2 regions of the Pseudarthrobacter sp. RHLT1-30-1 genome follow, and region 2 is predicted to be linked to the other one. Evidence: predicted binding sites of a transcription regulator. Region 2 holds the regulator's gene; the other holds the start of a gene.
What was found. Region 2 encodes LexA, which represses DNA repair genes until DNA is damaged. Its sites were predicted from a motif close to TCGAACANNTGTTCGA; they were not measured.
Positions count from the first base shown of each region.

Region 1: the regulator LexA is predicted to act here: its motif matches at 1,643-1,658, upstream of AC50YM_RS13365 (LexA family protein).

Region 1 covers NZ_JBWZCG010000017.1:58,987-63,182, reverse strand. Annotated here, with positions in the region: gene AC50YM_RS13380 (hypothetical protein) at 94-222, opposite strand; gene AC50YM_RS13375 (hypothetical protein) at 365-487, shown strand; gene AC50YM_RS13370 (helicase associated domain-containing protein) at 593-1,243, shown strand; gene AC50YM_RS13365 (LexA family protein) at 1,672-2,103, shown strand; gene AC50YM_RS13360 (Y-family DNA polymerase) at 2,096-3,394, shown strand; gene AC50YM_RS13355 (hypothetical protein) at 3,433-3,771, shown strand; gene AC50YM_RS13350 (hypothetical protein) at 3,768-4,142, shown strand.
Region 2 covers NZ_JBWZCG010000020.1:51,614-55,809, reverse strand. Annotated here, with positions in the region: gene AC50YM_RS14540 (ATP-dependent DNA helicase) at 1-1,728, shown strand, start outside; gene lexA (transcriptional repressor LexA) at 1,861-2,610, opposite strand; gene AC50YM_RS14530 (LysM peptidoglycan-binding domain-containing protein) at 2,957-3,448, shown strand; gene AC50YM_RS14525 (histidinol-phosphate transaminase) at 3,505-4,196, shown strand, end outside.

The sequences.
Region 1 (4,196 bases), on a different contig from region 2:
CACCGCTCTGAATACCGTCCTCTCCCTCCTCTGAACTGCTTCCGTCGTCCAGTCCAGGATGTTCTTCCGTGTTCTCTCTGCCAACACCGAACGCTATTGCTTGAGTGATGGCCCAAGTTCCTTAGCGAGTCTCGCCTGAAGAATCATTGAAAAGAGTGCCAACTCGTTCTGCTTGACCGTGGGATGCTTGTCCTTCTCTTTCAGAAGCAGCGCGGCATTCATGAGGGGGACCTTCGACACTAACTGAGGCTCGTGCGACAGCACCTCCCACAGTACGCGCATCGCCCCGCTTTGCCCGTTCCGCACCTTCCAGGTCTCCGTCCGAGACATTGCCGCCCCGACAAGTCTCAACCTGGACCAGCTCGTGGCCGCAGACCGGATTCCGATCGCCCGCGCGCTGACCACCGCACCCGTCACCTCCACATGGAGACGGCAGAACTCGCCGCTTGACCTCGATCTGGACTTCGACCTCTTCGGCACGGACTGATCCCCCGACCTGACCCGGCACCGGAGCCACCCGGGCAATTAGCAGTGCCTATGGGCCCGGGTGCACGCCCGTATTGCGAGTCTGGGTCATGGCAGGATAGTGCCCATGGACAGGCGGTTGCGGCGCGCTCCTGACGCGGAATGGGTGCTGATGTACCGGCTCGGACTGAGCCGGAAACGCATCGCTGAGCTAGTGCGCGTTCATCCCGCCGTCGTCGGGTACCACCTGGTCATCGCCCGCCGCCAGGACCCGGGACTCGAGGCCGAACACCACGCCGCCGCGGGTACCAAACCCGGCCCCTCCCCCACGGACCTTGCCCGCATGGAAGAGGTCATCGCCTGGGTCTCTGCCGAAGGCCGGCTCCCTGAGGGCAGTTCCGGCGACCGGGACGAAAGGTCGATGGCGCGCTGGCTATCCAGTCGCCGGCGCGAAGCAGCCGAAGGATCCCTGGACCCGGACTACAGCCACGGTCTTGCCCGGGTGCCGGGGTGGGCCGAGAACCGCCGGGAAGTAGCGGACGAAGCCAGGTGGCACGAGCGCCTGGCAGAGCTCGTGGATTTCCGGCAGGAAGGAAACGACTGGCCACGCCACCACGACTATGACTCCGAACGTGAACACACCCTCGGAGTCTGGATCCACGCCCAGCGATACAAACGACGCCGCGGGGACCTCGACCCAGTGAAGGTCAAACTTCTGGACGCCGCCGTTCCCGGATGGCAGGCAGGCAGGACCCGGGGCCGCCGTCCCCGGCCGTGACCGGAAGGTCGCGTTTCCCAGCGGCGTGGCGTCAGGCCGGCTAGTAGAATGGCTTTTGGTTCTCCAGTCCCCCCAGCTTGGAGAACCGGGAGCCTCCGCGCTTGAGTCCTGGACTCGCGCAGAGGCTTCCTCATAGGCCCGATAGATGCCGTCACCTACCGCGCCGCTCCCCCGGCTGCCCCGCCAGGAAACAACCCATTTCAGGACCGGCGATGACATCAGCCGATGGCGTCGTGCCGGCAGCAAGGACGCCCACCGGGTTGTGCCCATTGTGGACAGGTGGTGGAGCCCTCCGCACAGCTCAAAGCTGTCCCCATTGGCGTACAACCCGTCCGCCGGAGGCCGGTCCGGAACCTGGATAGTTCTTTTGTCGGGGTGCACCAGTACACTTAAAATGAATCGAACATATATTCGAATAAAGGTGTGTTGTGGGCGTTATTGTCGGTCCCCGCGTGATAGATGCGGGCGCATCGTTGTTGTCGGTGCTGATCTCCCCGGTCGCTGTTGCAGCCGGGTATCCCTCGCCCGCGCAGGACTACTTTGATGGCCGGATCGACCTGAACGAGCACCTGATCAAGGACATCACCAGCACGTATGTCGTGCGAGTGTCCGGGGAGTCAATGGAGGGCGCGGGGATCAGCGACGGTGATGAACTGATCGTCAACCGGGCTCTGGAACCGGTGGACGGGTCCGTTGTCGTTGCGGTCCTGGACGGGGAGCTGACCATCAAACGGCTGCGGATCACCGGAACCGGGGTCGTGCTGCAGACAGAGAACCCGGCCTACCCGGATATCCGGGTGCCGTCCTTATCCGATCTGGTCGTGTGGGGCGTTGTGACCCGGTGTTTGCACCATGTCTAAGCCGGCGGTGATGCGGCATATGCCGCAGATCGCGCACGTGGATGTGAACTGCTTCTATGCCTCGGCCGAGCGGGCCTTCGACCCGTCGCTGGAGGGCCGGCCCGTTATCGTCCTGTCCAACAACGACGGCTGCGCCGTCACCCGCTCCCCCGAAGCCAAGGCCCTCGGCATCGCCATGGGTGAGCCCTGGTTCAAACTCGCCCCGCGCGCCAAGCAATGGGGCCTCGTTGCCCTCTCGAGCAACTACGAGCTCTACGGCGACATCAGCGCCCGGGTCATGGAGCTGCTGGGCCGGTACTCGGCCTGGCTGGAGGTCTACAGCATCGACGAGGCCTTCCTCGGCGTCAAAGGCACCCCGGACGAGCTCCTGGCCCTGGGCCGGGACATGAAGATCGCCGTGCGGCGAAACGTCGGGGTACCGGTCTGTGTGGGCATCGCGCCCACGAAGACCCTGGCGAAGCTGGCCAACAAGTGGGCGAAGAACAACCCCGCCTTCGACGGAGTCTGCCACTGGGACTCCGTGCCCGCCGCCGAGAGGGAAGGGCTGATGCGGCGCCTGTCGGTCATCGAGATCTGGGGTGTCGCCACGCGGCTGACCAAACGCCTCAACGGCTTGGGGATCCATTCGATCCTTGATCTGTCCCGGGCGGATCCGGTGATGATCCGGGACCGCTTCTCCGTCGTCATGATGCGCACCGTCTTGGAACTGCAGGGAACACCCTGCATCCCGATGGAGGAAGAACGGATCGGCCGGGACCAGCTCATCTTCTCCCGCTCCTTCGCCACCCCGATCACCACTGCGGCCGGGATCCGGCAGGTCATGAGCGTCTACGGCCAGCAGGCCTCGGCGCGGCTGGCCAAACACGGGCTCCAGGCCAAAGTCCTTACCGCGTTCGCCGGGACCTCACACTTCAACCCGAAAGACACCTCCTACCCCTCGGTGTGCGTGCCGCTCCCGATGCCGACCGCCGATCCGGTCCTGCTCACCAAAGCAGCCCATGCATTACTCCCCCGCATCTGCGAGGGCATCCGGTACGCCAGGGCCGGCATCATGGTCACCGATCTGAGACCCAGCGGCAACCAGGCACCCCTGGCCCTTTTCGAGAACCCGCACGAGGAACGCCACGTCGGAACCCTCCTCGAAGACATCACCCGCCGGTACGGGCGCGGATCCATCGGCCTGGGCCACGGCGGCATCCGCGGCGGACCGGACTGGACCATGAAACGGGACATGCTCTCCCCCCGCTACACCACCCACTGGGACGAACTCCCCCTCGTCAAAGCCGCCTAAAACACCCGCACGACAGCACCACGAAAGAACGCACCCCCATGACCACCACCACCATCGAAGCCCCCACCCAGACCAACGAATTGCAGGTCCGGACCGACCCGGCAGGCAAACCCCTCGCCATCCGCCACGACGGACGGATCTGGCTTGTCGACCCCGACACCGACTCCCAGCACTGGTTCGGACGCGACGCCTGGTGGGACACCCGCCGCACGGCAGCCGTCGGCAGCGGCGACCTGGTCAGCATCGAATATTGGCGGGTCCAGGTCCTCGGTTCCCACTCCGCCCTTCGAACCTTTACGCTGCGCCGGAACCCGCTCTCCACCCAATGGCTCCTGGAAAGCATCAGCGACGCCGACGACACAACCGAAGAAGAGTGAACGGCCAACCCATCAGCGATCAGACGTGGGAAGGAATCAGCAGAGAATTCACACTGCCCTCCCTGGAGCTTGTCCGCCGGCGGCTCTCCGAGCTCATGGAAGACCCCGAACCGGTGATGCGCCGGCTCGTTCGCGTCTTCATCGACGACGGCACCTTCTGCCCGGGCTTCCAGTTCCTCTCCGGCGGCCAGCTCCAGCCAACCGTCACGGCACTCTTCCGCAGAGCCATGGAGCTGGATATCCCGCACAACTACTTCACCCTCTGGATGATCACCCCGTCCACGGCACTTGCCGGAACCCGTCCCGTAGACCACCTAAAAGGTGGCCCCGCTCCCCTTCTCCGGGCACTGGAATCCTACCGCTGGCGCTAGCGGCGGCCCCTGACGGAACCGGCGGGGTGCGTAGCGTTGGTCCATGGGACTCAT
Region 2 (4,196 bases):
CCGGTCAAGGTCGCCCTCGTCAAGGGCCGCTCCAACTACGTGTGCCGCCACAAGCTCGACGGCGGTTTCCCCTCCGAAGAACCGTCCGAAGGCCAGCTCTTCTCGCTCGGCGAGGACACCTCCGTGCCGCATTTCGCCGCGGCCATGGGCGGCCCGTCGTCGCAGCTCGGCAAGGAAGTCGTCCGGTTGCGTGAATGGGCCGAGGACACCCGGACGGGGGACCGGGACGAGCTCCTTCCCGGGGTCACGGACCGTGCCTGGCGGCAGGTCTCGGTGACCTCGATGGAGTGCCTGGGCGCGCAGAAGTGCCCGCTGGCGGCCGAATGCTTCAGCGAACTGGCCCGGGCGAACGCCGCGGACGCCGACGTCGTTGTCACCAACCACGCGATGCTGGCCGTCAGCGCCTTCGAGGGCCTCGCCGTGCTGCCGGACTACGACGTTGTGGTGGTCGATGAAGCCCATGAACTGCAGGACCGGGTGACCGGTGCCGTGTCCGGCCAGCTCTCCGTCGCGATGGTCCACGCCGCCGCGTCCGGGGCCCGGAAGAACACCGGCATCACCGTGGACGCCCTGAACAACGCCGCCTCCCACCTCGAACTTGCCATTGAGGGGGTACCCAGCGGCCTCATGCCCAACGGCCTCAACACCGAACAACTGGACTGTGTGGACCAGCTGCGGGACGCCTGCCGCGCCGCGCTCTCGGATTCCAAGGGGGACAGTGCCAATACCGCCGACGGCGGCCGCCAGCTCGCGCGCTCCCGCCTCATGGTGATCCTGGAACTCTGCGAACGGCTGCTCGCCGCCCGCGAGAACCGCGAAGTGGTCTGGTTTTCCCGCAACAGCACGTTTGACCCGCAGCAGGGCTACGCCCAGCCCGACGAGTCCGCGCCGGCACTGATCAACATCGCCCCGCTCAGCGTCGCAGGCCGGCTCCGCGAAGGACTGTTCGCGGACCACACCGTCATCCTGACCTCGGCGACCCTGGCGATCGGGTCCGCTTTCGAACCGGCCGCGGGCGGCCTTGGCCTGGTCGGGCCGGGTGCACCCAGCTGGACCGGTGTCGACGTCGGCTCGCCCTTCGAATACCCGAAACAGGGCATTCTGTATGTTGCCAGGCACCTGCCCAAGCCCGGGCGCGGTGTGTCCCCGGAAGCCCTCGACGAGCTGGAGAAGCTGATCCGGGCCTCCGACGGGGGAGCCCTGTGTCTGTTCTCCTCGCGGCGCGCGGCCGAGGAGGCCGCCGAGGCCATGCGGCCCCGGCTGGACATGAGCATCCTCTGCCAGGGCGATTCGACCATGACGGCGCTGGTGAAGCAGTTCGCCGACGAACCCGACACCTGCCTGTTCGGCACCATGTCCCTGTGGCAGGGTGTCGACGTGCCCGGGGACTCCTGCCGCCTCGTGGTAATCGACCGGATTCCCTTCCCGCGGCCAGATGATCCCCTCATGACCGCCCGGTCCCGCGCGGTGGCCCAGGCCGGCGGCAACGGCTTCATGAGCGTTTCGGCGACCCATGCAGCCATCCGCCTGGCGCAGGGCGCCGGCCGGCTGATCCGCACGACGACGGACCGGGGAGTGGTGGCCGTGCTGGACTCGCGGCTTTCCACCGAGCGCTACGGGGGATTCCTCCGCGCAGCCCTGCCGCCGTTCTGGCCGACGACAGATCCGGCGGTCGCCGTCGCGGCCCTGGAGCGGCTTGCCAAGGAAGCAGGACAGCCGGCCGCCTAGCCACCGCCGGGAAGGAACGCGAAGGGCCCCGTCCGATGCCGGCGGGGCCCATTTTTCTGGCGCCGACGCGCGGTTCCGTGCTGCCGCGGACCCGCCAGTCGTTCCAGCCGCGGACGAGCAGGTCCGTGCCGCCTAAAGGGAGCGCAGGACCGAGACGACCTTGCCCATGATGACGGCGTGATCGCCGAGGATGGGCTCGTACTGCGTGTTCTGGGGCAGCAGCCAGGTATGGCCGTCGCGCTGGCGGAACGTCTTGACGGTTGCCTCGTCGTCCAGCAGTGCTGCAACAATGTCACCGTTGAGGGCGTCGCCCTGCCGGCGGACAACGACCCAGTCGCCGTCGCAGATGGCCGCATCGATCATCGAGTCACCCGCGACTTTGAGCATAAAGAGCTCGCCGTGGCCCACGAGCTGGCGCGGCAGCGGCATGATGTCCTCGACGACCTGGTCGGCCAGGATCGGACCGCCGGCGGCGATCCGGCCGACCAGCGGCACCATGGCCGTGTCGGTGGCACTGGCCAGCTCGGAAACCGACAAGCCGCCGACCGTGCGCAGGCCACTGGACTTCTCGATCCCGGAAACCTTGGAGGTGCCCTCATCGAGCGTCAGGGGCATCAGGACTTCCATGGCCCGGGGACGCTTGGGATCCCGGCGCAGGTAACCGAGCTTCTCCAGCTGTGAGAGCTGGTGGGTGACGCTGGACAGGCTGGCGAGGCCGACGGTGTCACCGATCTCCCGCATGGACGGCGGGTATCCGTTGTCCGTTACGGACCGCTGGATGGTCTCCAGGATCTTCTTCTGCCGGACGGTGAGGCTCTTGGGTGGCCGGGCTGCCTGCGGGCTCCGCTGGGTGGCCCTGCCGCCTGTGGCTTGTGCTGCCATGTTCGCCAACGCCTTTCCGTTCCGCCCGGCCGCCGTGGCTGCGGCTGCCGGGAACTTCCGGCCTGAGATGAAATGTCAGACCCTGCTGATCAACTGCAGAAGTGGTTGTTCTTTGACTCAAACGTAGGCCAGCCACACAGCTTTTTCAAACATTTGTTCTAGCGAGTCTCGACAATGTTCGTTAATAAGTGCTAAAACAGAGCAGGCACGATTCGAATATGTGTTCTAGTTGGACACCGTTCGGACTCAGCACAACGTTCGGTTCTTTGTTCGAAGGTTAGGCCGGTTGGCGGCGCGTATGTGGAGTACGCCGGGCGGCACAGTATGGTCCAGGAGGGCTCAGTTCATGTCAGCATCAAGCGCATTTCACGACACTTTCGGCCGCGACGCGTTCGGCAACTACGGCCGCCCCGACGGCGGTGCATCGGAGGGCCAGCGGCGTTCCCTGGCCCAGCTCCCTTCCGCCGGCGGTCAGGCCTCCGACGGCCGGCCCGGCTTGGCCGGCCGCGGCGCGCGGGCCAAGCAGGCGCCGCTGCGCCTCACCCGGCGGGGACGCATCGTCTTCATCGGAGTGCCACTGATCATACTGGCCGCGCTCATCCTGTCCCTCAGTGGCTTCCTCAACGCCCCGGCCAAGGCCGCGGAGTCGGCCGCCGATCTGTCACTGACGCCCACCGTGTCCGTGACGGTTCAGCCCGGCGAGTCACTGTGGGCCATCGCCGAGGCCGTCGCGCCGGAGCGGGATCCGCGCGATGTGGTCGCCGACATCGTCCAGCTGAACAACCTGGACGCCGCCCGGGTCGTGCCGGGCCAGGCGCTTTTCATTCCGTCCAGCTAGCTCCGGGAATCCGTCACAGTTTCAGCGCCCGCAGCGATCTCACTTAAACTAGGAAAGTGACTGACCAGTTAGAGCGCCTGAACCGACTTCCCCTCCGGACGAATCTGCGGGGCCTGACGCCGTATGGCGCCCCGCAGCTGGACGTCCCCATTTTGCTCAACGTGAATGAGAACACCCATGGTGTCCCGGCCGATGTGCGTGCCGCCATTACCGAAGCCGTCACGATTGCCGCGGTCGGCCTGAACCGCTATCCGGACCGCGAGTTCACGGAACTCCGCACAGCCCTGGCCGAATACCTCGGGCACGGACTGGGCGCAGAGAATATCTGGGCCGCGAACGGCTCCAACGAGGTTCTCCAGCAGATCCTCCAGGCGTTCGGCGGACCGGGCCGGACCGTCATGGGCTTCCCTCCCACCTACTCGATGTACCCGCTGCTCGCGGCCGGCACGGACACCGGGTACCTCGCCGGGACCCGCACCGCGGACTACGGGCTGAGCGCGGCGTCTGCCGCCCGCCAGGTCCGCGACGCCGGACCGAACATCGTTTTCCTCTGCTCCCCGAACAACCCCACCGGCACCGGGCTTGGCCTGGACGTTGTGGAGGCTGTCTACGAGGCAGGCGAAGCCAGCCGGACCATCGTGATCGTCGACGAGGCGTACCACGAGTTCGCCCACGACGGCACGCCCAGCGCCCTGTCCCTGCTGCCCGGCCGGGAACGCCTGATCGTCTCGCGCACCATGAGCAAGGC